Regions from separate parts of the Streptomyces ambofaciens ATCC 23877 genome, predicted to be linked through region 1. Evidence: predicted binding sites of a transcription regulator. Region 1 holds the regulator's gene; each other region holds the start of a gene.
The links. Region 1 encodes HrcA, which represses chaperone genes, less so after heat shock. Its sites were predicted from a motif close to TTNGCACTCNGNNNNNCNGAGTGCNAA; they were not measured.

Region 1 (9,798 bases):
CGGGGAGACGGTCAGTTCGACCGGCTTGCCGGCGGTGCCGACCAGCAGCGGGCCCGGCCCGGTGACCGGGTCCACGGGTTGTCCGGCGACCGCGACGATCGCGTCCCCGGCGCGCACGGCGACTCCGGGCGCGGCGAGCGGGGAACGGGCCTCGGGGTCGGAGGTCTCCGAGGGCAGCACGCGGTCGATGCGCCAGGTCCCGTCCTCGTGGCGGGAGAGGTCGGCGCCGAGCAGGCCCTGCCGGGCGCCGGAGCCGTGGCCGCCGCGGGGGGTGACGTAGGCGTGCGAGGTGCCGAGTTCCCCGTGCACCTCCCAGAGGAGGTCGACCAGGTCGTCGTGGGTGGCGAGGCGGTCCAGGACGGGCCGGTAGCGGTCCAGGACGCCGTCCCAGTCGACGCCGTTCATGTCCGGCCGCCAGAAGTGGTCCCGCATGATGCGGCCGGTCTCGTCGAACATCTGCCGCCACTCGGCGGCCGGGTCGACCCGCTGCCGGACGCGGCCGAGGTCGACGGTGATGTTGGTGTCGCTGTCCTCGTCGCCGGAGGCCCGCCGGTCGCTCGGCACGACCTTGAGGCGTCCGTCGGTCCACAGCAGCACCCGCTTGCCGTCGCCGCTCACCTCGAAGTGGTCGGCGTCGCCGGCCAGGTGCTCGACGCGCTGCTGGGCGAGGTCGTAGCGCTCCAGCTCGGTGTGCGGGTCGGGGTCGTCCGGGGTGGCGCGGGAGGCGCCGAGGACACCGGTGACCGGATGGCGCAGCCACAGCACGCCGTCCTTGGCGGCGCGCAGCCCGGAGTAGCGGGCCGCCTCCACCGGGAAGGGCACGATGCGGTCGGCGAGGCCCTCGATGTCGATCCGGGTGGTCGGGGTGCCCTCGCTGTCGGGCGTCTCGTCCCGGTCCGGGGTCTCGAAGGGGCGGCCGTGGCGCTGCGGGCCGAAGGGCGACGGGGTGGTCGCGGCGAGGGTGATCAGGTAGGGGCGGGCGCCCTCGACGAAGGCCAGGTCGAAGACGTGCTCGTCGTAGACCGGGTCGAAGGAGCGGGTGGACAGGAAGGCGAGGTGCTTGCCGTCCAGGGTGAAGGCCGGCGAGTAGTCCTTGAAGCGCAGCGGGGTCGCCTCGGAGACCGACAGGTCGGTGGTGTTGGCGAGCTTGAGCTGGCGCAGCGGGTCGGGGCCGGGGTGGGACCAGGCGAGCCAGGCGGAGTCGGGCGAGAAGACCAGCCCGGAGGCGTCGCCGTTGTCGCTGCGGTCGACCTCGCGGACCTCGCCGGTCTCCCGTTCGACGAGCAGGACCCGGCCGTCGTGCGAGGCGACGGCGGCCCGGCTGCCGTCGGGGGCCATGGCGAGGGCGAGCACCCGGCCGAGCTGCCCGGCGGCGAGGCGCCGCGCGGTGGCGCCCGGCGCGAGGCCGGTGGCGGGCGCGAACTCCAGGGCGTCGTCGCCCTCGGCGTCCGTCACCCACGCCACCCACTCCTCGCCGTCGGCGCGGAAGGCGCGCGGCAGCCGGGTCCGTACGCCGGGCTGCGCGGCCAGCGCGCGGGCGGGTCCGGAGCGGTGGGTGACCCAGTGCACTCCCCCGCGTACGGCGACGGCGCTGCCGCGCGCGGTGTGGTCGGGGGACGCGGAGCCGAACCAGCGGGCCGCGTTCACCGGGTGGGCCCGGAGGTCGACGCGCGCGCCGCCGAGCCGGATCTCCAGCCGGCGCGGCTCGGCCCCGTCCAGGTCGTCCAGCGTCCACAGCTCACCGGCGCTGGAGTAGACGACGCGGGTGCCGTCGGTGGCGGCGTGCCGGGCGTAGAAGCCCCCGAGCGGTGTGTGGCGGCGCAGGTCGGAGCCGTCGGCGAGGGAGGAGTAGAGGGCTCCGGTGCCCTCGTGGTCGGAGAGGAACGCGATGCGGTCGCCGACCCAGAAGGGGTACTCGATGTTGCCGTCGAGGTCGCTGTGCAGCCGTACGAACTCGCCGTCGTCCTCCGCGTCGATCCACAGCTTGCCCGCCGTGCCGCCCCGGTAGCGCTTCCACCAGGCGGCCTCGCGGCCCATCGGCGCGGACAGCAGCACGGTGTGCGGGCCGTTCGCGACGTCGCCGACGGGCCCGTACGGCAGGGTGGTGGCCGGTCCGCCGTCGAGCGGGACGGCGCGGGCCCAGGAGCGGCGCAGGCTGGCCTGACCGTGACTGCTGAGGGCCAGGACCCTCCCGTCCGGGGTCCAGCCGCGGACCTGGGTCCTGATGCTGCCCCAGTGGGTGATGCGCTGGGCGGGGCCGCCGTCGACGGGGGCGATGTGCACCTCGGGGGCGCCGTCGCGGGTGGAGGTCCAGGCGACCGTGGTGCCGTCGGGCGAGACGCGCGGATGGTTCACCGGCACGTTGTCGGCGCTGACCCGCCAGGCCCGGCCGCCGTCGAGCGGCGCGAGCCACACGTCGTCCTCGGCGGTGAAGGCGACCAACTCGCCGTGCGGGTGCGGAAAACGGAGGTAGGCAGACGCTGCGGACTGTGTCACCCCCTCACCCTATGCAGGGGTGCCGTCCGCCGACAGAGGTTCGGATCACTTGCCGGTCACCCGCCCGCCCGGACTATTTGCCCTGCACCGGACGGCAGTGCGGGTCGTCCGGACACCAGATGGTCCGGGTGACCGTCACGGTGGGTCCCGGCCCCTGCTGCGAGGGCCGGCCGGCCGGCGGAGCGCTCGTGGCGTCGCAGTTCCCGAGCCCCTTGACCCGGAACCACTCCTTGCCGCCCACCTTCGCGGTCAGGTCACCGCGCACGCAGGCGCCGTTGACGACCCGGGTCACCTCGCCGTCCACGGTGATGTCCTTCCCGTCGTCGGTCTTGCCCTTGCAGTCGACCGAGGCGACGGTGTCCTCGCCCGCCGACGCCGTGGAACCGTCGTCCCCGTACGAGGCGGTGCAGGTGAGCCACCGCACCTGGGCCTTCTGCCGCTGCAGTTCGCGCGTGACCGTCTGGTCGGTCGTGTACGCCACGGACGCGGAACTGAGCCCGCCCGGGTCGCACGCGCCGACACCGGCGACGGCGACGACCGCGCCGACGACCACCGGAGCCACACGCCGGATCCGTCTCGATGCCCCCATGGAGGGCAGCGTGCCACCGGCGCGAGGCCGGCGGTAGGGCGCATACGGCCACTCCTCACTACCGTGGGCGGATGGGCCGTGACCGAAGGCAGCGCAGGCTCGTCGTGGACGAGCGGACGACGTACCACTGGAGCCACCGGCAGAAGCGGGGACGGGACGGCGTCCGGCGCGACGCGCTGACCCTGTACCGCGACGGCGACGGCGACGGCGTCCGCGTCCGGTTCGTCTTCCTGCCGGGCGGCCCTGACTCGGGCCGCCTCACCTCCGAGGGCCACCACTGGTTCGAGGGCTGTGTGGCGGACGGCCGCGGCAACCTGCTCAACCAGCGCGAACCCGGCGTCGTGAGGGCCCTGGTGGACGAGGCCGACCGGCGCGGCCTGCTGCCCGCCCCCGGCGGCGCCCCGGTGGAACTGGACGGCTGGGACCTGTTCCCGGCGGTCGCCGCCGCCCGCGCAGCTGACGGTCGCCGGCTGACGGCTGACGGCTGACGGCTGACGGCTGACGGCTGACGGCTGACGGCTGACGGCTGACGGCTGACGGCTGACGGGACCGTCAGGACCGGCGGCCCGGACCGTCAGGACCAGCGGCCGGTACGGGCCAGGAGGACGGCGGTCGCGGCGGTACCCGCGGTGGAGGTGCGCAGGACGCTGCGGCCCAGACGGTAGGCCTGGGCGCCGGCCGCGGCGAAGAGCGCCAACTCCTCGGGGGACACGCCCCCTTCGGGTCCGACGACCAGCACGATGTCGCCGGAGGCGGGCAGTTCGGCGGCTGCCAGGGGCTCGTCGCCGCTCTCGTGGAGTACGGCCGCGAAGTCGGCGTCGGCCAGAAGTGAGACAACCTGCTTGCTCGTCGCTGCGTCCGCGACGTCGGGGAAGCGGACCCGGCGGGACTGCTTGCCGGCCTCCCGGGCCGTCGCCCGCCACTTGCCGAGCGCCTTCAGGCCGCGCTCGCCCTTCCACTGGGTGATGCAGCGGGACGCCGCCCAGGGCACGATCGCGTCGACGCCGACCTCGGTCATCGTCTCGACGGCCAGCTCGCCGCGGTCGCCCTTGGGCAGGGCCTGCACGACGGTGAGGCGGGGCCGTTCCGCGGGCTCCTCGTGGACGCTCTCCAGGTCGGTGACGACGAGGCGGTCCTTGCCCTCGGCGGCCTTCACCACGCCCTCGGCCCAGCGTCCGCGTCCGTCGGTGAGGACGACGTCCTCGCCGGCGCGCAGCCGCTTCACGGAGACGGCGTGCCGCCCCTCCGGGCCGTCCAGGACGTACTCCCCGCCGGGCAGGTCGCCCGGCCGGAGCGAGTCGACCACGAACACCGGTGCCGTCATCGGCCCGTACCTCCCGTCGCGAAGCCCGACAAGCCCGACAACGCTGTCCCGGCGGCGGCGAGTTCGGCCACCAGCACCTCCACCAGCTGCCCGGCGGGCAGTTCCCGGGCCATCCGGTGGCCCTGCCCCGCCCACAGCGCCATGCCCTGCGCGTCGCCCGCCTTCGCCGCCGCCTTGCGCAGCGGCGCGGTGAGGTGGTGGACGTCCGGGTAGGCGGCGGGTGCGTAGGGGCCGTGCTCGCGCAGGAAGCGGTTGACCAGGCCGCGCGCGGGGCGCCCGGAGAAGGCCCGGGTCAGTTCGGTGCGCACGAACAGGGGGTTGGTCAGGGCCTGCTTGTGCAGGGCGTGCGCGCCGGACTCCGGAGTGGCGAGGAAGGCGGTGCCGAGCTGGGCCGCGCTCGCGCCGGCCGCGAGGACGGCGGCGATCTGACCACCGCGCATGATGCCGCCGGCGGCGACGACGGGCAGGCTCACCGCCTCCCGGACCTGCGCGACCAGGGACAGCAGTCCGGTGCCGGTACCGCCCGTCTCCGGGTGGTCGCGGTGGGTGCCCTGGTGTCCGCCGGCCTCGGCGCCCTGCGCGATCACCGCGTCGGCGCCGGACCGCTCGACGGCCCTGGCCTCCTCGGCGGTGGTCGCCGTGACCAGGGCGAAGGTGCCGACGCGGTGCAGGGAGTCGACGACCTCGCGGCTCGGGACGCCGAAGTGGAACGACACCACCGGCACCGGGTTGTCCAGCAGCACCGCGAGCTTGGTGTCGTATCCGTCGTCGCGGCCGCTGTCGGGGTCGCCCAGCTCCGTCTCGTACCAGGCGGCCTCGCCGGCGAGCTGGTGGGCGTAGAGGCCGACGGCGGCGGCGTTCGTGGACGCGGCGTCGGCCGCCCCACAGGGGCCGGTGCCGGGTGTCTCGGGCTGCGGCATGAAGAGGTTGACGCCGAAGGGGCGGCTCGTCAGCCCCCGCAGCTGCTTGATCTCCTGGTACATCCCGTCCGCGGTCTTGTACCCGGCGGCCAGGAATCCCAGCCCTCCCGCCTCGCAGACCGCGGCGGCGAGCTGCGGCACGGAGACGCCGCCCGCCATGGGCGCCTGCACGATCGGGTAGGGGAAGAGATCGGTCAGTGCGGAGGACATGACGGCATGTTGTCACGTCCTCCGAACAAGTCCGAATCCGGGCTTCCGTCGGCATACGCCAGGAGCATCCGCACCGCGGAGCCCCTGGCGGCACCCGGACCGGCACCCACGCGGCACGCGGCCGGCGCCCGGATCAACGCCCGTTGAAGGCATCCTTCAGACGGGAGAACAGCCCCTGCTGCCCCGGCTGGAACTGCCCCTGGGGGCGTTCCTCGCCGCGCAGCTTGGCCAGCTCGCGCAGGACGCGCTCCTGCTCGGTGTCGAGCTTGGTGGGCGTGGTGACCTCGACGTGCACGATGAGGTCGCCCCGGCCACCGCCGCGCAGGTGGGTGACGCCGCGGCCGTGCAGCGGGATCGACTGGCCGGACTGGGTGCCCGGGCGGATGTCGACCTCCTCCACGCCGTCGAGGGTCTCCAGCGGCACCTTGGTGCCGAGGGCCGCCGCCGTCATCGGGATGGTGACCGTGCAGTGCAGGTCGTCGCCGCGGCGCTGGAAGGTCGAGTGCGGCAGCTCGTGGATCTCGACGTACAGGTCGCCGGCGGGGCCGCCGCCGGGTCCGACCTCGCCCTCGCCCGCGAGCTGGATACGCGTGCCGTTGTCGACACCGGCCGGGATCTTCACGGTCAGCGTGCGCCGGGAGCGCACCCGGCCGTCGCCCGCGCACTCCGGGCACGGGGTCGGGACCACGGTGCCGAAGCCCTGGCACTGGGGGCAGGGCCGGGAGGTCATGACCTGGCCCAGGAAGGACCGGGTGACCTGCGAGACCTCACCGCGGCCGCGGCACATGTCACACGTCTGGGCCGAGGTGCCGGGGGCCGCGCCCTCGCCGTTGCAGGTGTTGCAGACGACGGCCGTGTCGACCTGGATGTCCTTCGTCGTGCCGAAGGCGGCCTCGTCCAGCTCGATCTCGATGCGGATCATCGCGTCCTGGCCCCGGCGGGTGCGCGAGCGCGGTCCGCGCTGCGACGCCGTGCCGAAGAACGCGTCCATGATGTCCGAGAAGTTCCCGAAGCCACCCGCGCCGAAGCCGCCCGCGCCGCCGCCGGCCTGCGAGAGGGGGTCGCCCCCGAGGTCGTAGACCTGCTTCTTCTGCGGGTCCGACAGCACCTCGTAGGCGGCGTTGATCTCCTTGAACCGCTCCTGGGTCTTCGGATCGGGGTTGACGTCCGGGTGCAGCTCGCGGGCGAGCCTCCGGAACGCCTTCTTGATCTCGTCCTGGGAAGCGTCGCGGCGCACGCCGAGTACGGCGTAGTAGTCCGTGGCCACCTACGACTCCGCCAGGATCTGTCCGACGTACCGTGCCACTGCGCGTACCGCTCCCATCGTTCCCGGGTAGTCCATGCGGGTCGGTCCGACCACGCCGAGCTTGGCAACCGCCTCGCCGCCCGAACCGTAGCCCACCGACACGACGGACGTGGAGTTGAGTCCCTCGTGGGCGTTCTCGTGACCGATACGGACGGTCACGCCCGGATCCTTCGCCTCGCCGAGCAGCTTGAGGAGCACGACCTGCTCCTCCAGCGCCTCGAGGACGGGTCGGATCACCAAGGGGAAGTCGTGCCCGAAGCGGGTCAGATTGGCGGTGCCGCCGATCATGAGCCGCTCCTCGTTCTCCTCGACCAGCGTCTCCAGCAGGGTGGAGAGCACGGTGGAGACCGTACCGCGATCCTCGGCCTCGAAGGCCTCCGGCAGATCCTCGAGCAGGCTCGGGACGTCCGTGAAGCGACGTCCGGCGACCCGGCTGTTGAGCCGCGCGCGCAGGTCCGCCAGGGACGACTCCCCGAAGGGCGCCGGGCAGTCGACCATCCGCTGCTCGACCCGCCCGGTGTCCGTGATCAGCACCAGCATCAGGCGCGCGGGCGCCAGCGCCAGCAGCTCCACGTGCCGCACGGTCGAGCGGGTCAGCGACGGGTACTGCACGACGGCGACCTGCCGGGTCAGCTGCGCGAGCAGCCGCACCGTACGGGCCACCACGTCGTCGAGGTCGACGGCGCCCTCCAGGAAGTTCTGGATGGCGCGCCGCTCGGGCGCGGTCATCGGCTTGACGCCGGCCAGCTTGTCGACGAAGAGCCGGTAGCCCTTGTCGGTCGGGATGCGCCCGGCGCTGGTGTGCGGCTGGGCGATGAACCCCTCGTCCTCCAGGGCCGCCATGTCATTGCGCACGGTGGCCGGGGAGACGCCGAGGTTGTGCCGCTCGGTGAGGGCCTTGGAGCCGACGGGCTCCTCGGTGCCGACGTAGTCCTGGACGATGGCGCGCAGCACCTTCAGCCTGCGTTCACTGAGCATCGCGCACACCTCCAGAAGTCGTCCGCCCGGTGTTCCTCCTGGCACTCACCGTTGACGAGTGCCAGACTTCCCCGGCCCAGTGTACGGCCGTGGGGTACGCCCCCGGCAAGGCCGGTGCCACGCGGCCGTGCGCGCGGGTGCCGCACCGCTAGCGTCGTCGTCGTGACGGTGACTTGGGAAGACCTGGGATGGGAGCGGCTGGCGGCCGGGGTGGGCCGGTGCCGGCTGCCGGTGTGGGACTGCACGGCGGGGCTGGTCGTCGGCGCGGGCGCGGCACTGCTCGTGGACACCGGGTCGAGCCTCGGCGAGGGTGCCCGGCTGCGTGCGCGGGCGGAGCGGCTCGCCGGTCACCGTGTGACGCATCTCGCGCTGACCCACCCGCACTTCGACCACGTCTTCGGCGCGGCGGCGTTCGCGGGCGTGGAGGTCCACGGCGCGGCGGGCATCGGGGCGGTGCTCGCGCGGGGCGGACAGGGGCGGGAGGCGCTGCTCTCCGACGCGGTGGCCGAGGGGCTGGACGCGGGGGCGGCCGAGGAGGCGGCCGACGCGCTGGTCCGCGTCCACCGCGAGGTCGCCGGCGAGTGCGCGCTCGACCTGGGCGGCGGCCGGCGGGTGCTGCTGGCCGACGTGGGGCCGGGGCACACCGGCCAGGACCTCGCGGTGCTGGTGCCGGGCGACCCCCCGGTCGTGTTCTGCGGCGACCTGGTCGAGGAGTCCGGCGAGCCGCAGGCGGGCCCGGACGCCGTGCCCTCACGCTGGCCGGCCGCCCTGGACCGGCTGCTCGCCCTGGGCGGTGCGGACGCGCTGTACGTGCCCGGCCACGGAGCGGTGGTGGACGCGGCGTTCGTCCGGTCCCAACGGGAGGCGCTGGCCGCGCGTTTCGGCGTGTCGCGCTGATCACGGGCGGCGGATTCCTCGTATCGTCCTCAGAATGCGCCAGTACTCCGCCGACCTGACCCCTCCGTGGAAGAAATCGCAGCCGGTACCGGAGGTCCCGGCCGACCCCGGCCTGGTGGTCGAGGAGCCCGGCACCGGGTTCTGCGGGGCGGTGACCGGCTGCGAGGCGGGCACGGTGACCCTGGAGGACCGCTTCGGCAAGCGCCGGGCCTTCCCGATGGAGCCGCGCGGCTTCCTGCTGGAGGGGCGGGTGGTGACGCTGGTGCGACCGTCGTCCGGTCCGGCACGGCCCACGCGTACGGCGTCCGGCTCCGTCGCCGTTCCCGGCGCGCGCGCCCGGGTGGCCCGTGCCGGGCGGATCTACGTCGAGGGGCGGCACGACGCCGAGCTGGTCGAGAAGGTGTGGGGCGACGACCTGCGCATCGAGGGTGTCGTCGTGGAGTACCTGGAGGGCGTGGACGACCTGCCGTCGATCGTCGCCGAGTTCGCGCCGGGGCCGGACGCGCGGCTGGGCGTCCTGGTGGACCACCTGGTGCCGGGATCCAAGGAGTGGCGGATCGCGCAGGACGTGACGAGCGAGCACGCGCTGGTGGTGGGCCACCCCTACATCGACGTCTGGGAGGCGGTGAAGCCGGCGTCGGTCGGCATCGAGGCCTGGCCCCGGGTGCCGCGCGGGCAGGACTGGAAGACGGGGGTGTGCCGGGCACTGGGGTGGCCGTCCGAGAACACCGGGGCGGTGTGGCAGGCGATCCTGGCGCGGGTGGGGTCGTACAAGGACCTGGAGCCCGAGCTGCTGGGAAGTGTGGAACGTCTCATCGATCACGTCACCGCACCCTGAGCGCCGTCCCGTCGTCGGCGGAGGCGACCGGCAGAGGCGACCTGGCGGACTCTCTCCACCGCCGCGGAGACGGTCCGTCGATGAGCTCGTCCCCTCGGCCGAACGGTTCCCGCTCCCCGCCGACGCGGGGATCGACCCCTAGTCCACCAGGTCCCGCACCACGGCGTCCGCGAGCAACCGCCCCCGCAGGGTGAGCACCGCGCGCCCGTCCTCGTACGGCCCCTCCTGGAGGAGCCCGTC
Region 2 (9,798 bases), 910 kb from region 1:
CGCTCCCGCCGGCTCCGTCGACCTGGGCCCCGCCGCGGCGCTCTCCTGCCGCGAGTGCGGTCACCGCGTGCCGCTCGGCCCGGTCTTCGCCTGCGAGGAGTGTTTCGGCCCGCTGGAGATCGCCTACGACTTCTCGGCCTACGACACCGAGGAGCTGCGGAAGCGGATCGAGGCGGGACCCGCGAACATCTGGCGTTACGCCCCGCTGCTGCCCGTCCCCGCCGACGTGGCCGACAAGCCGAACATCAACCCGGGCTGGACCAAGCTCGTCAAGGCCGACAACCTCGCCCGCGAGCTCGGCGTCACCGGCGGTCTCTACGTCAAGGACGACTCCGGCAACCCGACGCACTCCTTCAAGGACCGCGTCGTCGCGCAGGCCATCGAGGCCGCCCGCGCCTTCGGCTTCACCACCCTCTCCTGCTCCTCCACCGGCAACCTCGCGGGTGCCGTCGGCGCCGCCGCCGCCCGCGCCGGCTTCCGTTCCTGCGTGTTCATCCCGCACGACCTGGAGCAGGGCAAGGTCGTCATGGCCGCCGTCTACGGCGGAGAGCTCGTCGGCATCGAGGGCAACTACGACGACGTGAACCGCTTCTGCTCCGAGCTGATCGGCGACCCGGCCGGCGAGGGCTGGGGCTTCGTCAACGTCAACCTGCGGCCGTACTACGCCGAGGGCTCCAAGACGCTGGCGTACGAGATCTGCGAGCAGCTCGGCTGGCGGCTGCCCGACCAGCTCGTGGTGCCCATCGCCTCCGGCTCCCAGCTCACGAAGATCGACAAGGGGCTCCAGGAGCTGATCAGGCTCGGTCTCGTCGAGGACCGGCCGTACAAGATCTTCGGCGCCCAGGCCGCCGGCTGCTCGCCGGTGTCCACCGCCTACAAGGCCGGCCACGACGTCGTGCGCCCGCAGAAGCCGGACACCATCGCCAAGTCCCTCGCGATCGGCAACCCGGCCGACGGCCCCTACGTCCTCGACATCGCGCGCCGCACCGGCGGCGCCGTGGAGGACGTGACGGACGAGCAGGTCGTCGACGCCATCAAGCTGCTCGCCCGCACCGAGGGCATCTTCGCCGAGACGGCGGGCGGCGTGACGGTCGGCGTCACCAGGAAGCTGATCGAGGACGGCGTCCTGGACCCGACGCTCACCACCGTCGTCCTCAACACGGGCGACGGTCTGAAGACGCTGGACGCGGTGGCCGGCACCGGACTCACCACCACCATCCGCCCGAACCTGGACTCCTTCCGAGAGGCTGGCCTCGCATGAGCGTGACCGTTCGCATCCCCACCATCCTGCGCACCTACACCGGTGGAAAGGCCGAGGTCGCCGCCGACGGTGCGAACCTCGGTGAGGTCATCGCCGACCTGGAGAAGAACCACACCGGCATCGCCGCCCGCGTCCTGGACGACCAGGGCAAGCTGCGCCGCTTCGTCAACGTGTACGTCAACGACGACGACGTCCGCTTCGAGCAGGGCCTGGAGACCGCCACCCCGGACGGCGCGGGCGTCTCGATCATCCCCGCGGTCGCCGGCGGCTGACCCGCCCCACCGTTACCATCGGTAATTGACGTAACGCAGAGTTCATCGAATTGCCCCCTCCGTGAGAGAAGCGGAGGGGGCAATTCCATGGGATTGAGCGCGGTAGAGTTGGGGAACGCGCTCCCGATCGAAAGATCGGGAATCTCGAATTCCTGCCCAGCGCCCGACAAGATGTAGCCAAAGTGTGGGCGTATTTCGCGGCTTTTGTTCCCTTTGTGTGCCCCGACTTGACCCGAATTCAGGCGAATTCTCGCCACATTCCGGACCGGGTGCGTCCAGATTTCTCGTCCGATTGACCTGTTGCAGACGGCAGTTGGACAGATACATTCAGCCGCGGTCGACGCGTTCCGGCGCACGCCCCCAGTCGTGGGGGGCGAGGTCTGACCCGGGTCCGCGAAGTGCGGATCTGTGCAAGGGCCAGTAATAGGGGAGTTAGGCATGGCTCAGGGCACCGTCAAGTGGTTCAACGCGGAGAAGGGGTACGGCTTCATCGCGGTCGACGGTGGTGCGGATGTTTTCGTCCACTACAGCGCGATTCAGATGGACGGCTACCGCACCCTCGAAGAAGGCCAGCGGGTCGAGTTCGAGATCTCGCAGGGTCAGAAGGGCCCGCAGGCCGACATGGTTCGCCTCAGCGCCTGAGACGTCCGGCCACCGAAAGCGAACGGTTCTTCTCCAAGGGCCCGCACCTCCCCGGAGGTGCGGGCCCTTCGGGCTGTCCGTGGGCTGTCCGCGGCCGGTTCGCGGTCGGTCCGCGAGCCGCCCGCGCGGGGGCCGAAACGGTGTTCGCGGGCGGCTGAGCCGCCGGGCCGATCCCCCGAAGGCGCTTGCACTCGATGGGGGCGAGTGCTAATCATTGGCGTTAGCACTCTGAAGGTGAGAGTGACAACGAAGGACCGGGTCGGTGAGGCCCGCAGGCCGGGTGGGGAAGGAACCACGAGGCCGGCGAGCCGTCCGTCGCGGGCGCGGGCGCGGTCCGAAGGAATCACCCCCAGTCCTGGAGGGACCACTTCACATGGCCAAGATCATCGCGTTCGACGAGGAGGCACGGCGCGGCCTCGAGCGCGGCATGAACCAGCTCGCGGACGCCGTCAAGGTGACGCTCGGCCCCAAGGGCCGCAACGTCGTCCTCGAGAAGAAGTGGGGCGCCCCCACGATCACCAACGATGGTGTCTCCATCGCCAAGGAGATCGAGCTCGAGGACCCGTACGAGAAGATCGGCGCCGAGCTGGTCAAGGAAGTCGCCAAGAAGACGGACGACGTCGCCGGTGACGGTACGACCACCGCGACCGTTCTCGCCCAGGCCCTGGTCAAGGAAGGCCTGCGCAACGTCGCGGCCGGCGCCAACCCGATGGCCCTGAAGCGCGGCATCGAGAAGGCCGTCGAGGCCGTCTCCGCCGCCCTGCTGGAGCAGGCGAAGGACGTCGAGACCAAGGAGCAGATCGCCTCCACGGCCTCCATCTCCGCCGCCGACACCCAGATCGGCGAGCTCATCGCCGAGGCCATGGACAAGGTCGGCAAGGAAGGCGTCATCACCGTCGAGGAGTCCCAGACCTTCGGTCTGGAGCTGGAGCTCACCGAGGGTATGCGCTTCGACAAGGGCTACATCTCGGCGTACTTCGCCACCGACATGGAGCGTATGGAGGCGTCGCTCGACGACCCGTACATCCTGATCGCCAACTCCAAGATCGGCAACGTCAAGGACCTGCTGCCGCTCCTGGAGAAGGTCATGCAGTCGGGCAAGCCGCTGCTGATCATCGCCGAGGACGTCGAGGGCGAGGCCCTGTCGACCCTGGTCGTCAACAAGATCCGCGGCACCTTCAAGTCCGTCGCCGTCAAGGCCCCGGGCTTCGGCGACCGCCGCAAGGCCATGCTCGGCGACATCGCCATCCTCACGGGCGGCGAGGTCATCTCCGAGGAGGTCGGCCTCAAGCTGGAGAACGCGACCCTGGACCTCCTGGGCCGCGCCCGCAAGGTCGTCATCACCAAGGACGAGACCACCATCGTCGACGGCGCCGGCTCGACCGACCAGGTCAACGGCCGCGTCAACCAGATCCGCGCCGAGATCGAGAACAGCGACTCGGACTACGACCGCGAGAAGCTCCAGGAGCGCCTGGCGAAGCTGGCCGGCGGCGTGGCCGTCATCAAGGCCGGTGCCGCCACCGAGGTCGAGCTCAAGGAGCGCAAGCACCGCATCGAGGACGCCGTTCGCAACGCGAAGGCGGCCGTCGAGGAGGGCATCGTCGCCGGTGGTGGCGTGGCCCTGCTCCAGGCCTCCCAGGTCTTCGAGAAGCTGGAGCTGACGGGTGACGAGGCGACCGGCGCCAACGCCGTGAAGCTCGCCCTGGAGGCCCCGCTCAAGCAGATCGCCGTCAACGGTGGTCTCGAGGGCGGCGTCGTCGTGGAGAAGGTCCGCAACCTCACCGTCGGCCACGGCCTGAACGCCGCGACCGGTGAGTACGTCGACATGATCGCCGAGGGCATCATCGACCCGGCGAAGGTGACCCGCTCTGCCCTGCAGAACGCCGCCTCCATCGCCGCGCTGTTCCTCACCACCGAGGCCGTCATCGCCGACAAGCCGGAGAAGGCCGCCGCGGGCGGCGCCCCGGGCGGCATGCCGGGCGGTGACATGGACTTCTGATCGGCTCCGGTCGATCAACCGTCCTACGGACCGAGGGCGGCACTCCCCGACAGGGGAGTGCCGCCCTCGGGCGTTTCCCGGGTGCGTCCCCGGCTCCTTCCGCGCCGTCGGCCCGACGGCAGGGGGCTGTGACCTGGGCCACTCATGGGGTGGGGCCGGAATGCGCGCGACGGCGGGGCCTGTTGGCCCGGGTGTGGTGCATGCGCATGCACATACTGACCGGTACCTCCAGAGGAGCCCCCACGTGACCGTCACCGCCCCCGACGCCGCCTCGCGCGCCGCCAGCGTCCTCGCCCGCCCCGCCACCATCAACGGCCTGACCGTGCCGAACCGCATCGCGATGGCGCCGATGACCCGGATGTTCTCCCCGGGCGGCGTCCCCGGCGACGACGTGGTCTCGTACTACGCCCGCCGTGCCGCCGCCGGGGTCGGCCTGATCGTCACCGAGGGCACCTACGTCGGCCACGAGTCCGCCGGGCAGAGCGACCGCGTGCCGCGCTTCCACGGCGAGGAGCAGCTGGCCGGCTGGGCGAAGGTGGCCGAGGCGGTGCACGCGGCGGGCGGCACGATCGTGCCCCAGCTGTGGCACATCGGCATGGTCCGCAAGCAGGGCGAGCCGCCCTTCGCCGACGCCCCCGCCGTCGGCCCCTCGGGCCTGCGCATCGGCGAGGACGAGGTCACCGGCAAGGCGATGACGCAGCGCGACCTGGACGACGTGATCGGCGCCTTCGCCGAGGCCGCGGCCGCCGCCGAGCGCATCGGCCTCGACGGCGTGGAGATCCACGGCGCCCACGGTTACCTCGTCGACCAGTTCCTGTGGGCCGGCACCAACCGCCGCACCGACGCCTACGGCGGCGACCCGGTCTCCCGCACCAGGTTCGCCGCCGAGATCGTGGCCGCCGTGCGCGACGCCGTCTCGCCCGAGTTCCCCGTGATCTTCCGCTACTCGCAGTGGAAGCAGGAGGCCTACGACGCCCGCCTCGCCACGACGCCGGAGGAGCTGGAGGCCATCCTCGCCCCGCTCGCCTCGGCCGGCGTCGACGCCTTCCACGCCTCCACCCGCCGCTACTGGCGCCCGGAGTTCGACGGCTCCGACCTCAACCTCGCCGGCTGGACCAAGAAGCTGACCGGCAGGCCCGCCATCACGGTCGGCTCGGTCGGCCTCGACGGCGACTTCACCAAGTCCTTCCTGGGCGAGGGCGCCCCCGTCGGCAGCCTCGACAACCTCCTCGACCGCATGGAGCGCGACGAGTTCGACCTCGTGGCCGTCGGCCGTGCGCTGCTCCAGGACCCCCAGTGGGCCGAGAAGATCCTCTCCGGCCGGTTCGACGCGCTCGCCCCGTACGACGCGGCGTCGATGAAGACCCTCAGCTGAGCGCCGTGCGCACCACGGCGTAGGGTCCAGAGATCACCAACTGGCGTACGGCCTGCGGTAACCAGTGAGGAGTGATCGATGAGCACGACCGGACCCGTGGTGCGCACCCACTGCGGCGCGGTGCGCGGACAGACCTCGGACGGCCTGACCGTCTTTCGCGGCATCCCCTTCGCCGAGGCCCCGGTGGGTCCGGGCAGGTTCGCCGCCCCGCGCCCCGCCCGCCCCTGGGACGGGACGCGCGACGCGTACGCCTTCGGCCCGCCGCCCCCGCAGGACCTGGGCCTGGCGGGCCCGGCCGGCACCCACTCCGGGGGCGAGGACTGGCTCACGGTCAACGTCTGGACCCCCGCCCCCGACCCGGCCGCCCGCCGCCCGGTGATGGTGTGGATCTACGGCGGTGCCTACAAGCTCGGCCACTCGGGCAGCCCGGGCTACGACGCCCGCCGCATAGCCGTCGACGGCGACCTCGTCGTCGTCACCTTCAACTACCGCGTCGGCATGGAGGGTTTCGCCCACATCGAGGGCGCCCCCGCCAACCGGGGCCTGCTCGACCAGGTGGCCGCGCTGGAGTGGGTGCGGGAGAACATCACCGCGTTCGGCGGCGACCCGGACCAGGTGACCGTCTTCGGCGAGTCGGCGGGCGCCGGTTCCGTCGCCTCCCTGCTGGCCATGGACCGCGCGGCCGGACTGTTCCGGCGGGCCGTCGCGCAGAGCGTGCCGGGCACGTTCTTCTCCGCCGAGCTCGCCCGTGACATCGGCACCGCCCTGGCCGCCGAGATCGGCCTGCGCCCCACCGTCGCCGACCTGGCGGCCGTGGACCCGGAGCAGCTGGTCAAGGCGGGGCAGTCCCTCGCCCCGAAGATGCCCGGCCAGGTCGCCCGCTGGGGCCGGGCCGCGCCCACGGTCACCCCGTACTCGCCGGTCGTCGACGGCGAGGTGCTGCGGACCACGCCGTGGCAGGCGCTGGCGTCCGGCGCGTCCCGGGACGTCGACCTGGTCGTCGGCCACAACCGTGACGAGAACCGCCTGTTCACCGCCATGGCGGGCAAGCTCGGCCGGATCAGCGACGACCGCGCGAGCGCGGCCCTCGCCCTGTACGCGCCGGGTGGCGAGGCGGCCTACCGCGCCGCGTACCCCGACGCGTCCGCGAACGAGCTCTACGAACGCGTCCAGACCGACTGGCTGTTCGGCATGCCCTCGCTGCACCTGGCCGAGGCGCACCTCGCGGGCGGCGGCCGGGCGCACGTCTACGAGCTGACCTGGGCGGCCCCGGGCAGCGGCGGTGCCTTCGGCGCCTGTCACGCCCTGGACGTCCCCCTCCTCTTCGGCACCTTCGAGGCGGACCTGGGGCTGCTGCTGTTCGCCGGTACGGCGCCGTCCCCCGAGGCGCTGGCCCTGTCGTCCCGTTTCCGCTCCTCCTGGACGGCGTTCGCGCGCACCGGCGACCCGGGCTGGCCCGCCTACGACACGGACCGGCGCCTGGTCCAGGTCCTGGACGCGGAGCCGGCCGTCGTGCCGTACCCGGAGGAGGCCTCGCGCCGCCTGTGGGAGGGCCACGAGTTCGCGGCGCTGCCGCTCTGCCAGGGTTCCTGAGACGCTCGGCGAACGCGGCCCGGGCCCCGGTCCGGGCCGCTTCGGGTCAGTGCCGCACGCGGACGGCTCAGAGGCCGCCCATCGGCTCGACGTCCACCCGCACCGGCGTCCCCCACACCCGCAGCACCTCGTAGTCAGTGAACTCGTGGACGAGGCGGTACGCCATGGCCGCGCGGGGCGCGCGCAGTTGGGCCGCGATGTACAGCTCGGCCTCGCGGCGGTCGCGGCGCGGGGTGCCGCACAGCTGCCACGCCTGCCCGTTCCACAGCTCGGGCAGCCAGCGCTGCTGGGGCTGCGGGCGGTCGCCGCGCATCCCGTACCGGGACGGGACCGGCTCGGTGGGCCGGGCGGGCAGCGGGCCGCCGTTGTACTCGGCGCGGCGGGCGGCGCGGCGCCGGGTCTCGCAGAGCAGGCAGAGGTCGGGAGCGGCCTGGTCCACCGGGCCGTTCGGGTGCTCGGGGCAGCGGGTGGAGGGGGCCGCCGCCGTGACACTCTCCTCCAGCTGGTCCAGCGCGCGCTTCAGGTCGGCACGGACCTCGTGCAGCTTGGCGTCCGGCGTGTCGGCGGTCAGGGCCTCGCCGTGCTCACCGAGGAGACGCAGGGCGCGGCCCAGGGCGGTCAGCTGGGCGTGGTTCATGCTCCCCAGCGTCGCACACGGCACGGCCGGCGCCCTCGTCCAGACCGAAGAAGTACGTCGCCGCGAAGCCGACCGCGTACCCGGTGAGCAGCCCGCCGCCGTACACCCCCGCCGTCGCCGCCCAGCCCCCGCCGCCCGCGAGGAGCGGGAACAGCGCCCAGCCGGACGGGCCGATCGCCGTCGCCCCCACGTCGGTGCCGAGCATCGCGAACAGGCCGACGAACGCGCCGCCCGCCGCTCCGCCCACGCAGGCGGTGAGGAAGGGGCGGCCGAGGGGGAGGGAGACGCCGTAGATCAGGGGTTCGCCGATGCCGAGCAGGCCGGCGGGGAGCGCCGACCTGATCGTCGTACGCAGCGACGTGTCGTGGCGCAGGCGGACGTAGACCGCCGCCGCCGCGCCGACCTGGCCGGCCCCCGCCATGGCCAGCAGGGGCAGCAGGACGGTGTGGCCCTGCTGTTCGATGAGGGTGGTGTGGATGGGGATGAGGGCCTGGTGGAGGCCCAGCATCACCAGAGGGAGGAAGAGGCCGCCGAGGACGAGGCCGGCCAGGGCGCCCGTCGTCGCCAGGAGCCAGTTCGCGGCCGCGCCGACGGCCGTGGCGACCTCCCCGGCCGCGTACATGAGGACGTACAGGGTGGCCAGGCCGGGGACCAGGACCGTCAGGGTGGGGGTGAGGAGGACGTCCAGGGTGCCGGGGAACCGGGCGCGGCACCACTTCTCGACCCAGGTGCCCAGCAGGGCCGCCGCCAGCGCCCCGAGGACACCGCCCTGGCCGGGGGCGAGCGTGGCGCCGAACACCGTCACCTTCGCGACGCCCGGGTGGACGACGACGGCGGCGACCGCGCCGCCCAGCACGGGCGTGCCGCCGAACTCCTTCGCCGTGTTGTGGCCGACGAACACCGCGATCAGCGCCATGAAGCCGGAGGCGACGGCGGCCAGGGCGGCGGTGAGGCCGGGAAACAGCCCCAGGTTCGTCAGCAGGCCGCCGACGCCCGCGACGATCCCGCAGCCGATCAGCGCCGGGATGAGCGGGACGAAGATGTCCGCGACGCGGCGCAGGGCCGTCTTCAGCGGGGTGGCGTTGCGCTGCCGGTGCCGTGCCCTCAGGTCGGCGCCGCGCCGGGCGAGCGCCTCCGCGGTGCCGCCGCCGACGGGCAGTGCCTGGGGCGTGCCGCCACCGCCGGCCGCCTTCAGCGCGCCCGACGCGTGGCCGTCCCCGGTCGTGTTCAGTGCCTCCGACGCGTGGCCGTCCCCGGCCACCTTCAGCGCCTCCGATGCGCCGCCGTCCCCGGCCGCGTTCAGCGCCTCCGACGCGCCGCCGTCCCCGGCCGCCAGCAGGGCCTCGAAGGCCTCCGTCACCCGCCCGACCACGCCCGGGCCCAGTACCACCTGGTACGAGTCACCGTCCTCCACCACCCCGAGCACGCCGGGCAGGGCGCGCAGCGCCTCGTCCTCCACCCGGGACCGGTCGGCCAGGCCCAGGCGGAGGCGGGTCATGCAGTGGGCGACGGAGCGGACGTTGGCGGGGCCGCCGAGCAGGGGGAGCAGCGCGGCGGCCGTGGAGTGGGGGTCCTTGTGCACCCCCCGAGCGTGCGGTCAGCCCCGCGCCGCCGCCAGCGCGGCACGCAGGTGGCCGCCGGAGTCCTCCAGAAGGCGGGCGGCCGTCGGGCCGTCCACATCGGCCAGCAGGGTCAGGATCGCGTGCTTGACCTCGCCGTCGGTGGCGGTCAGGGCGCGCTCGATCTCGTCGTCGGCGGCGCCGGTGGCCAGCGCGACGATCCGGCGGGAGCGGGCGCGCAGCTTCTCGTTGGAGGCGCGGACGTCCACCATCAGGTTCCCGTAGGTCTTGCCGAGGCGGATCATCGTGATCGTCGACAGCATGTTCAGGACCAGCTTCTGCGCCGTGCCGGCCTTCAGGCGGGTGGAGCCGGTGATCAGCTCGGGACCGGTGACGACCTCGATGCCGTGCTCGGCCGCCGACGCCAGGGCGCTGCCGCGGTTGCAGGCGAGGCCGACGG
Region 3 (9,798 bases), 2.1 Mb from region 1:
CTGACGCCGTTCGCGGCGGCGGCCGGCGGAGTACTGACACGCTGGATCGCCCAGGCGGAAGCGGGCGGTCCGGCCGGTGCCGACGCACGCGCGAGGGTGCTGTCCGTGCTGGAACGGGCCGACCAGCTCGCCGACAGCGCACGGCTCACCGCTCTGCTGGCCGGGGACAGGCTGCTGCCCTCCGGCTACCGGAGCAGACTGCGCGCCGTCGCCGCCGCACTCGACGGCCGGTCCGCCGCGGCCCAGAGCGCCCTGCGGGAGCTGGCCGACCACCAGCTCGCCGCGCTGCACGCGGATTCCACCGAGCGGGCCCGCACAGCGATCCGCCTGCTGCGATGGCTCGACACCCCGGCGCCCGAGCTGACGTCGGTCGGCCAGAGCGTGCGCCGGCACATCGAGTCCGTGGGCTGGACCGACCTGGCCGTGGGGATACTCGCCGAGGGGGACATCTCCCGCGACGGTGAGGTCTCGGACGCCTATCACCGGCTGATCGTCCGGGTGCGCGAGCGGCGGCGCCGCATCGACGAGCAGTTCGCCGCGCTGCTCGCCACCTGGACGGAACGCGCCTGTCAGCAGGCACCGAACGGGGCTCTCCTCATCGAGGACGTACTGGCGGAAGCAGCCGCGCCGCTCGCCCGGGACGGCGGCCGACCGCTGGTCCTCGTCCTGGACGGCATGAGCGCCGACGTAGCCGTCGAACTCGCCGCCGGTCTGGACCGGCGGGCCTGGACCGAGATCGTCCCGACCGCGCCGACGGGCCGCCGCCCCGGCCGGCTCGCCGCCGTGGCCATGCTGCCCACGGTCACCCGGCTCAGCCGGGCCTCACTGCTGTGCGGCGCCCCCGCCGAAGGCGGTCAGGACGCGGAACGCTCCGGGTTCACCGCGTTCTGGAAGAAGCGGCACCGTGACGCGGTCCTCTTCCACAAGGGCGGCTACGAAGGGACGGCCGGACACCGGCTCGCGCCCGAACTGCTCGGTGCGCTCGCCGACGAGCGCACCGTCGTCGGCGTGATCGTCAACACGATCGACGACGCCCTCGCCGACGGGCGCGACAACGGGCGTGCCCGGTGGCGCCCGTCGGACATCGCCAAGCTGACCGACCTGCTCGACGCCGCCCTGGGCGCCGGCCGGCCCGTGCTGGTCGTCTCCGACCACGGACACGTCGTCGACCGCGGCCCCCGGGACACCGGCCCCACCGCCGCCGAGGGCGTGCAGGGAGCCCGGTGGCGCACCGGCCCGTCCCGGCCCGGCGAGGTAGAACTGTCCGGGCCACGTGTACTGGCTTCGGGCGGGCGCATCACCGCCGCCTGGCGCGAGGACGTGCGGTACACGGCCCGTCAGGCCGGCTATCACGGCGGTGCCTCGCTCGCCGAGGTCACGGTGCCGGTCCTGGCGTTCGTTCCGTCGGGCAGCGAGATCCCGGCCGGCTGGACGGCCCTGCCCGCGGAGAACACCGCTCCTGACTGGTGGGGGGAAGGACACGAGACGGCGCAGCCGCACAAGCCCGCATCGGCGCCCCGCGCCAAGGACACGCGGGCACGACAGCCGCAGCCCGACGGGCTCTTCCCGCAGCCGGGACACGGCACGCCCGGTGAGCGGACCGTGCGCAGCAAGCCGTACGAGGTACAGCGCGAGTTCGTACGGAACGCACCGAGCGGTACGGCCGTCGCCGCCGCGCTCGACGCGCTGCTCGACGCGGGCGGCAAACTCTCCCCTGCCGCCGTGGCCTCGGCCGCCCAGTCCGCCACCGGCAAGTCGGAACGCAACCCGCAGCGGTTCGTCACCATGCTCGAACGACTGCTCAACATCGACGGCTATCCCGTACTGCAGCTGATCGAGTCCGGACGCACCGTCCAACTCGACCGGGAGCTGCTGCGGCAACAGTTCCCGGAAGGTGACGCACCGTGAACGCCCCTCCCCGGTCCGACGGCCCCGGCATCAGCGCCGCCCGCGCCCGGGACGTCGTCGACGCGCTACGCCGGGGCACCGTGCCCCAGCAGGGGCTTGGGCTGTTCGCGGTCGGGCTCGACCGCTTCGCCGACGCGCTGGACGACGACCTCGCCACGGCCGCCCGCGGCGGCTCGGCGTTCCACGCCCTGCGGGGCGAGTACGGCTCGGGGAAGACGTTCTTCGCCCGCTGGCTCGCCGAGCGCGCCAAGCGGCGCGGGCTGGCCGTCAGCGAGGTGCAGATCTCCGAGACCGAGACGCCGCTGCACCGCCTGGAGACCGTCTACCGCCGGCTCACGGAACGGCTGACGACATCCACCCACCCCCCGTCCGCCCTGCGGGCGGTGATCGACTCCTGGTTCTACGCGCTGGAGGAGGAGGTCCTCGCCGCCGGCGAGGTGGACGGGGACGACGAAGCCGCGCTGGGCCGTGCCGTGGACGAGCTGCTGGAGCTGCGTCTGACGGAGGTGGCGCGCACCACTCCCGCCTTCTCGGCGGCGCTCCGCGGCTACCGTACGGCGGTCGCCGCCGGCGACGGTGCCCGCGCCGAAGCACTGATCGCCTGGCTCGGCGGGCAGAAGTCCGTGGCCGCCGGTGCCAAGCGGGCGGCCGGAGTACGCGGCGACCTCGACCACTTCGCCGCGCTCGGATTCCTCCAGGGGCTGCTGACGGTGCTGCGGGACTGCGGGCATCCCGGGCTCCTCCTCGTCCTGGACGAGGTGGAGACGCTGCAGCGGGTGCGCGGTGACGTGCGGGAGAAGTCCCTGAACGCGCTGCGCCAACTCCTGGACGAGATCGACGCCGGCCGCTTCCCCGGACTGTTCCTCGTCGTCACCGGCACCCCGGCCTTCTACGACGGGCAGCAGGGCGTACAGCGCCTCGCGCCGCTCGCCCAGCGGCTGGCGACGGATTTCAGCACCGATCCCCGCTTCGACTCCCCCCGCGCCGTCCAGCTCCGCCTGCCCGGCTTCGACCTCGCCTCCCTCGGCGAACTGGGCCGCAAGGTACGTCGGGTGTACGAGGCCACGGCCCACCACCCCGAGCGGGTCGCCGAGCGCGCCGACGACGCGTACCTCGACGAACTGGCCCGGGCCGTCACCGGATCACTGGGCGGAAAGGCCGGTATCGCCCCCCGGCTCTACCTCCGCAAGCTGGTGGCCGACGTCCTCGACCGGGTCGACACGTTCGGCGACTTCGACCCCCGCGCCCACTACACGCTGACGGTCAGGGCCGCGGAGCTGGACGAGGTGGAGCGCAACGCGGCCGCGAGCGCCGGGGACGTGGAGCTGGAGCTGCCGTGAGCGCCGACGCGCTGGACCTGCTCGACCCGATCCTCACCCACCACATCGTCAATACGCTCGGCTGGCGCTCCCTGCGGCCCCTTCAGCAGGAGGCCATCGGACCACTGCTGGCCGGTCAGGACGCCGTGCTGCTGGCCCCCACGGCCGGCGGCAAGACCGAGGCCGCCGCCTTCCCGTTGCTGACCCGCGCCCAGCGGCAGGGGTGGAAGGGCACCGGGATCCTCTACGTCACGCCGCTCAAGGCACTCCTGAACAACCTGCACCCGAGACTGGAGACATACACGGGCTGGGTGGGCCGAACGGCGGAGCTGTGGCACGGCGACGTCGCGAGCAGCCGGCGCCGCCGCATCCTGGCACAGCGCCCGGACCTGCTGCTGACCACGCCGGAGTCGCTGGAGGCAATGCTGGTCAGCACGCATGTGGACCACCGGTCGTTCTTCTCCGGGCTGCACAGCGTCGTGGTCGACGAGGTGCACGCCTTCGCGGGTGACGACCGGGGCTGGCACCTGCTCGCCGTACTGGAACGACTCCAGCGGCTCGTGGGGCGGCCGGTCCAGCGCGTGGGCCTGTCCGCCACCGTCGGCAACCCGCGAGAGCTGCTCGCCTGGCTTCAGGGATCCGGGCGCGGCGAGCGGCCCGGACGGATCGTCGCCCCCGGAGTGACGCTGCCCGGCCCCGAGCACTCGGCTCCGGCCGGCCCGCCGCCGGGCGATGTGGAACTGGACTACGTCGGATCGGTGGCCAACGCGGCAACGGTGATCGCGGCTCTGCACCGGGGTGAAAAGCGCCTTGTGTTCTGCGAGAGCAGGCGAACGGTCGAGGAGTTGGGCGAGCAACTCCGCCTCCGGGGCGTCACCACGTTCCTCTCCCACGCCTCGCTCTCCACCGACGAACGTCGGCGGGCCGAGCAGGCCTTCGGGGAGGCCCGGGACTGCGTGATCGTCTCGACGAGCACCCTGGAACTCGGTATCGACGTCGGTGACCTGGACCGCGTCATCCAGCTCGACGCGCCCGCCACCGTGGCTTCCTTCCTGCAACGACTCGGCCGCACCGGGCGCCGTCACGGCACCCGCCGCAACTGCCTCTTCCTCGCCCTGGACGACGCGGGGCTCCTGTCCGCCGCCGCACTGCTCCTGGCGTGGTCGCGTGGCTGGGTCGAACCGGTGACCCCACCGGGTGAGCCTCGACACCTCGTGGCCCAGCAGCTTCTCGCGCTCTGTCTTCAGGAGCACCGGGTCGGAGAGAACCTGTGGCAGGAGTGGTGGGGCGGCCTCGACCCGTTCGGCACCGCCGCCGAACCGGTCGTACGGCATCTGGTGAGAGAGGGCTACCTGGAGCAGGACTCGGGCACGCTGTTCATCGGGCCGGAAGCCGAACGGCGCTTCGGTCATCGGCACTTCATGAACCTGACGGCCTCGTTCACGGCACCCCCCGAGTTCACCGTGCTCAGCGGGCGGACGGAGATCGGGCGTACCGATCCCGACCTGCTCACCGAGGAGACCGACGGCCCGCGGAAGCTGCTGCTGGCCGGCCGCAGCTGGCTGGTGACCTACATCGACTGGCGGCGCAGACGCTGCTTCGTGGAACCCGTGGACGAGGGCGGACGTGCCAAGTGGAGCGGCTCGGGAGCACACCGCGTCCGGTCCTTCACCCTGGCCCGCGCGGTGCGGGACGTGCTGCTCGGCGACGACCCGCCCGTGGTCCTGACCCGCCGGGCGGAGGCCGGACTGGCGGAGGCACGCGAGAAACACGCGGACGTGGTGCATCCGGCGGGCACGGTCATCACCCGTCGCGGAGCCAACGACGTGCGCTGGTGGACCTTTGCCGGCCATCGGGCGAACGCCACCCTCGCCGCGTCCCTGCCGTCGGTCGTTCTGCGTCACCGGCTCGTCGACGACCGGTTCGTGCGACTGCGCGACGACGTGACCGCGCCGTCGTGGCGAGCGGCGGTTGCGGACGCCGAGACGGGTCTCACCCTGCCCGAGGTGGACCCCGGCGCGGTCCGCGGCCTGAAGTTCGCCGAAGCCCTCCCCCCGCGCCTGGCGGAGGCCACCCTCGCGGCGCGCCTGACGGACGAGGAGGGGGCCCGGGCGGCTCTCGCGGGACCGGTGAGGTTCGTCAAGGGAATCGCCCCGTAAGGGGCGCGGGGAACTCCGCGAGCAACCATGGCGGTGCCGCACCCGGCACGAGACCCGTCGGGGCAGACGCGGGTCCGCCGCCGGCGCCCCGAAGAAACGGTGCCCAGCCCCCCGCAGGGGACTGGGCACCGTTCAGCTCAGCGCAGCGCTCAGTGGGCGTGGCCGTGGCCGTGGCCCGCGGCGGCCGGCTCTTCCTCTTCCTTCTTCTCGACGACCAGGGTCTCGGTCGTCAGGAGGAGGGAGGCGATCGACGCGGCGTTCTCCAGGGCGGAGCGGGTGACCTTCACCGGGTCGATGACGCCGGCCTTGACCAGGTCGCCGTACTCGCCGGTGGCGGCGTTGAAGCCCTGGCCCTTGTCGAGCTCGGCGACCTTGGAGGTGATGACGTAGCCCTCCAGGCCGGCGTTCTCGGCGATCCAGCGCAGCGGCTCGACGGCGGCGCGGCGGACGACCGCGACACCGGTGGCCTCGTCGCCGGTCTTGCCGAGGTTGCCCTCGAGGACCTTGACGGCGTGGACCAGCGCGGAGCCACCACCGGAGACGATGCCCTCCTCGACCGCGGCGCGGGTCGCGGAGATGGCGTCCTCCAGACGGTGCTTGCGCTCCTTGAGCTCCACCTCGGTGGCGGCGCCGACCTTGATCACGCACACGCCGCCGGCCAGCTTCGCGAGGCGCTCCTGGAGCTTCTCGCGGTCCCAGTCGGAGTCCGTGGACTCGATCTCGGCCTTGATCTGGGCGATACGGCCCTCGACCTCGTCACGCTTGCCGGCACCGTCGACGATCGTGGTGTCGTCCTTGGTGACGGTGATGCGGCGGGCGGTGCCGAGCACCTCGAGGCCGACCTGGTCGAGCTTGAGGCCGACCTCCTCGGAGATGACGGTGGCGCCGGTGAGGACGGCCATGTCCTGCAGCATCGCCTTGCGGCGGTCGCCGAAGCCGGGGGCCTTGACGGCGACCGCGTTGAAGGTGCCGCGGATCTTGTTGACGACGAGGGTGGAGAGGGCCTCGCCCTCCAGGTCCTCGGCGATGATCAGCAGCGGCTTCGAGGCGCCCGCCTGGATGACCTTCTCCAGCAGCGGCAGCAGGTCCCCGATGGAGGAGATCTTGCCCTGGTTGATGAGGATGTAGGGGTCGTCGAGGACGGCCTCCATGCGCTCCTGGTCCGTCACGAAGTACGGCGACAGGTAGCCCTTGTCGAAGGCCATGCCCTCGGTGAAGTCCAGCTCCAGACCGAAGGTGTTGGACTCCTCGACGGTGATGACACCGTCCTTGCCGACCTTGTCCATGGCCTCGGCGATGAGCTCGCCGACCTGCTGGTCCTGGGCGGACAGCGCGGCCACGGCGGCGATGTCGGACTTCTCGTCGATCGGGCGCGCGGTCGCGAGGAGGTCCTCGGACACGGCGGCGACGGCCGCGTCGATGCCCTTCTTCAGCAGCGCCGGGGAGGCACCGGCGGCGACGTTGCGCAGGCCCTCGCGGACCAGGGCCTGGGCCAGCACGGTGGCGGTGGTCGTACCGTCACCCGCGATGTCGTTGGTCTTGGTCGCCACCTCCTTCACCAGCTGCGCGCCGAGGTTCTCGTACGGGTCCTCGATCTCGACCTCGCGGGCGATCGTGACACCGTCGTTGGTGATGGTGGGGGCGCCGAACTTCTTGTCGATGACGACGTTGCGGCCCTTGGGGCCGATCGTCACCTTGACCGTGTCGGCAAGCTTGTTGACGCCGCGCTCGAGGGCGCGACGGGCGTCCTCGTCGAACTTCAGGATCTTCGCCATGGGAGCGTGAGCCCTCTTCCGGAAAACTTGGGGGTTATACGGCACTGCGCCCCGGGCGCCCGGCTTGAGAAAGTTAGCGGGAGCCAGGGGCGCAGCTGGAAAGCAAGGTGCTTCGGTGAACTACTTCTCGATGATCGCGAGCACGTCGCGGGCCGAGAGGACGAGGTACTCCTCGCCGTTGTACTTCACCTCGGTGCCGCCGTACTTGCTGTAGAGCACGACGTCGCCGACGCTCACGTCGAGCGGAAGGCGGTTGCCGTCCTCGAAGCGGCCCGGACCGACGGCCAGGACGACGCCCTCCTGGGGCTTCTCCTTGGCGGTGTCCGGAATGACCAGGCCCGAGGCCGTGGTCTGCTCGGCGTCGAGCGGCTGGACCACAATGCGGTCCTCGAGCGGCTTGATGGCAACCTTGGAGCTGGTGGTCGTCACGATCCGACCTCCCCCTTCGGAGATCTCACGGGGTTAACTGTCTGAGGTGGCGACCAGGTCGATCCGTCGTCGCGGGTGCCGGACCTGCCCGTCGCTGTGTTGGCACTCTCCAGTGGTGAGTGCCAGAGCCGAGACTATGACCGCGATTAGCACTCGGTCAAGCGGAGTGCCAATGCCTGCGGCGCGTCGGGCGGGTTTTCGTACGAACGCCGGTCCATGGAGGCACCCCGCGTCGGCGCCTGGGTCGCTGGGGCCGCGCCCCCCGGCCCCCCTTTCGGCCTGAACGGCCTCGTCCTCGAAACGCCGGACGGGCTGGAACGGCCGGCCGGGAGGGAAACGCCGGCCGGGGTCAGAGGTAGTCCTCCAGGCGCCCCACCCTCAGCCCCTGCTCCTCGATCGCCTCCAGCAGACGCGCCGTACGGTCGCTCAGGTCCCGGCCCGACGGGTCGTCCGGCGCGACGGTCACGATGTCGCCGGGGTGGAGCCGGTGCTCGCCGCGGGTGTAGGTGAGGGCGCCGTCGGCCTCCAGGGACGCGCGCCACAGGACGACCGCCGTGATGCCGCAGCCGGCGGCGGCGCGCAGGGTCGTGGTGTCGTACGTGCCGTAGGGCGGGCGGAAGAGGTGGGGGCGGACGCCGAAGCGGGCCGTGAGCTTGGTCTGCTGGCCGCAGATCTCGGCGCGCTGGCCCGCGTGCGGCAGCCCGCGCAGGGAGCGGTGGTCCAGGGTGTGGTTCTGCAGGCTCGCGCCGACCGAGCGCAGCCGGGCGAAGTGGCCGTAGGCGGGTCCGGCGACCGTGTCGGTGAGGAACAGGGTGACCGGCAGGCGCCGTTCGCGGATCAGGGCGGCGAGGCGCGGGTCACGCTCGGCGCTGTCCTCGAAGGTGAGGAAGACGACCCGGTCGGTGGTGCGGACGTGGTCCACGACGGGCGGCAGGTTCTGCCCCCGGTCGCCGCCCTGGGCGGGCTCGCCGGCCGCCGGGTGCTGTGCGGGGCCGGCGAACTGGGCGCAGCCGGTGAGGAGTGCGGCGGCCAGGGCGGCCCCGGCCGTCCGGAACCGCCCGCGCCTCACAGGTAGTCCTCCAGCCGGGCCACCGCGTATCCCTCGGCGGTGACCTTGTCGAGGAACGCGCGGACCATGTCGCGCATGGTGCCGTCCCAGTCGTCCTCGCCCCGGAAGTGGGTGAGGACGATGTCGCCGGGGTGGATCTCCCGGTCCCACTCGCGGTAGTCCCAGCGGTCGGCGAAGACCTCCTCGTTCCAGATCGGGACGTACTCGATGCCGCACGCCTTGGCCGCCCGCAGGGTGTCGCGGTTGTAGTTGCCGAAGGGCGGGCGGAAGAGGGTCGGGCGGCTGCCGTAGCGCTTCTCGATCACGTCCTGCATGCCGCAGATCTCGCGCTTCTGCTCGGCGTAGGACAGGCCGGGAAGGTAGGGGTGGTGGAGGGTGTGGTTGTTGAGGGTGACGCCCCGGTCCTGCATCTCCTTGAAGTAGCCGTAGTCCTCCTTCACCAGGTAGTCGCTGAGGAAGGCGGTGTACGGGATCCGCAGTTCGCTCATCATCCGCAGGAACGCCCGGTCCTTCTCGGCGCCGTCGTCGATGGTGAGGAAGACGATCTTCTCCTTGGTGGGGATCGTGGTGAAGACCGGCGGGAGGTGCTCCTGGCCGGTGACCTCGAACCCCTTGCGCGCCTTGATCTGCGGCTTCTTCGCCGGGGGCGGCGGGGCCGTCAGCGGGACCTTCTTCAGGTTCCAGCGCTTGGCCGCGGCGACCCGGGCGGCCTGGGCCGCGCGCAGCTTGGACGCGTAGGCGTCGAGCGCGCGGGCGGGGGGCGCCTGGAGGGGCTGCTGGCCGGAGGCGCCGTGGACCTCGGAGGCGTCCTGCGCACAGCCGCAGGCGAGGGCGGCGACGGCGAGCGCGGCGACACCGCCGCGCAACCGGAGTCCGGGGGAAGACGTCCGGAAGGCGCGGGACGTCCGGCTTTTGTCATTTTGTACGACTGCTCGCATGGTGCCGGATCCTCGCAGTCCGCGACCGCGGAACCCCGCCCGACACCGCGCCGGGAGCGCACCGTCCACCGACTGGCCCACAATGTCCCGGTGAACGACCTCGACGCCCTCCTCGCCCTGCTCACCCCCGAGGGCCGCGCCCTCCTCGACGAGGTGCGCGGCACCGACCCGGCGCGGGAGCTTGCCGTCGCCACCCGGCTG

Region 2: the regulator HrcA is predicted to act here: its motif matches at 2,360-2,386, upstream of groL (chaperonin GroEL).
Region 3: the regulator HrcA is predicted to act here: its motif matches at 7,737-7,763, upstream of groES (co-chaperone GroES).

Annotation. Positions count from the first base shown of each region.
Region 1 covers NZ_CP012382.1:2,714,677-2,724,474, forward strand. The annotation lists gene SAM23877_RS12215 (S41 family peptidase) at 1-2,496, opposite strand, end outside; gene SAM23877_RS12220 (hypothetical protein) at 2,570-3,085, opposite strand; gene SAM23877_RS12225 (hypothetical protein) at 3,157-3,573, shown strand; gene SAM23877_RS12230 (16S rRNA (uracil(1498)-N(3))-methyltransferase) at 3,660-4,409, opposite strand; gene SAM23877_RS12235 (nitronate monooxygenase) at 4,406-5,539, opposite strand; gene dnaJ (molecular chaperone DnaJ) at 5,673-6,806, opposite strand; gene hrcA (heat-inducible transcriptional repressor HrcA) at 6,807-7,823, opposite strand; gene SAM23877_RS12250 (MBL fold metallo-hydrolase) at 7,986-8,720, shown strand; gene SAM23877_RS12255 (DUF3097 domain-containing protein) at 8,755-9,558, shown strand; gene hemW (radical SAM family heme chaperone HemW) at 9,697-9,798, opposite strand, start outside.
Region 2 covers NZ_CP012382.1:3,619,711-3,629,508, reverse strand. The annotation lists gene thrC (threonine synthase) at 1-1,261, shown strand, start outside; gene SAM23877_RS16085 (MoaD/ThiS family protein) at 1,258-1,533, shown strand; gene SAM23877_RS16080 (cold-shock protein) at 1,972-2,175, shown strand; gene groL (chaperonin GroEL) at 2,549-4,174, shown strand; gene SAM23877_RS16070 (NADH:flavin oxidoreductase) at 4,419-5,549, shown strand; gene SAM23877_RS16065 (carboxylesterase/lipase family protein) at 5,628-7,142, shown strand; gene SAM23877_RS16060 (hypothetical protein) at 7,210-7,779, opposite strand; gene SAM23877_RS16055 (PTS transporter subunit EIIC) at 7,727-9,361, opposite strand; gene murQ (N-acetylmuramic acid 6-phosphate etherase) at 9,377-9,798, opposite strand, start outside.
Region 3 covers NZ_CP012382.1:4,803,920-4,813,717, reverse strand. The annotation lists gene pglZ (BREX-2 system phosphatase PglZ) at 1-1,908, shown strand, start outside; gene brxD (BREX system ATP-binding protein BrxD) at 1,905-3,248, shown strand; gene SAM23877_RS21625 (DEAD/DEAH box helicase) at 3,245-5,386, shown strand; gene groL (chaperonin GroEL) at 5,536-7,161, opposite strand; gene groES (co-chaperone GroES) at 7,282-7,590, opposite strand; gene SAM23877_RS21610 (polysaccharide deacetylase family protein) at 7,940-8,659, opposite strand; gene SAM23877_RS21605 (polysaccharide deacetylase family protein) at 8,656-9,525, opposite strand; gene SAM23877_RS21600 (class I SAM-dependent methyltransferase) at 9,688-9,798, shown strand, end outside.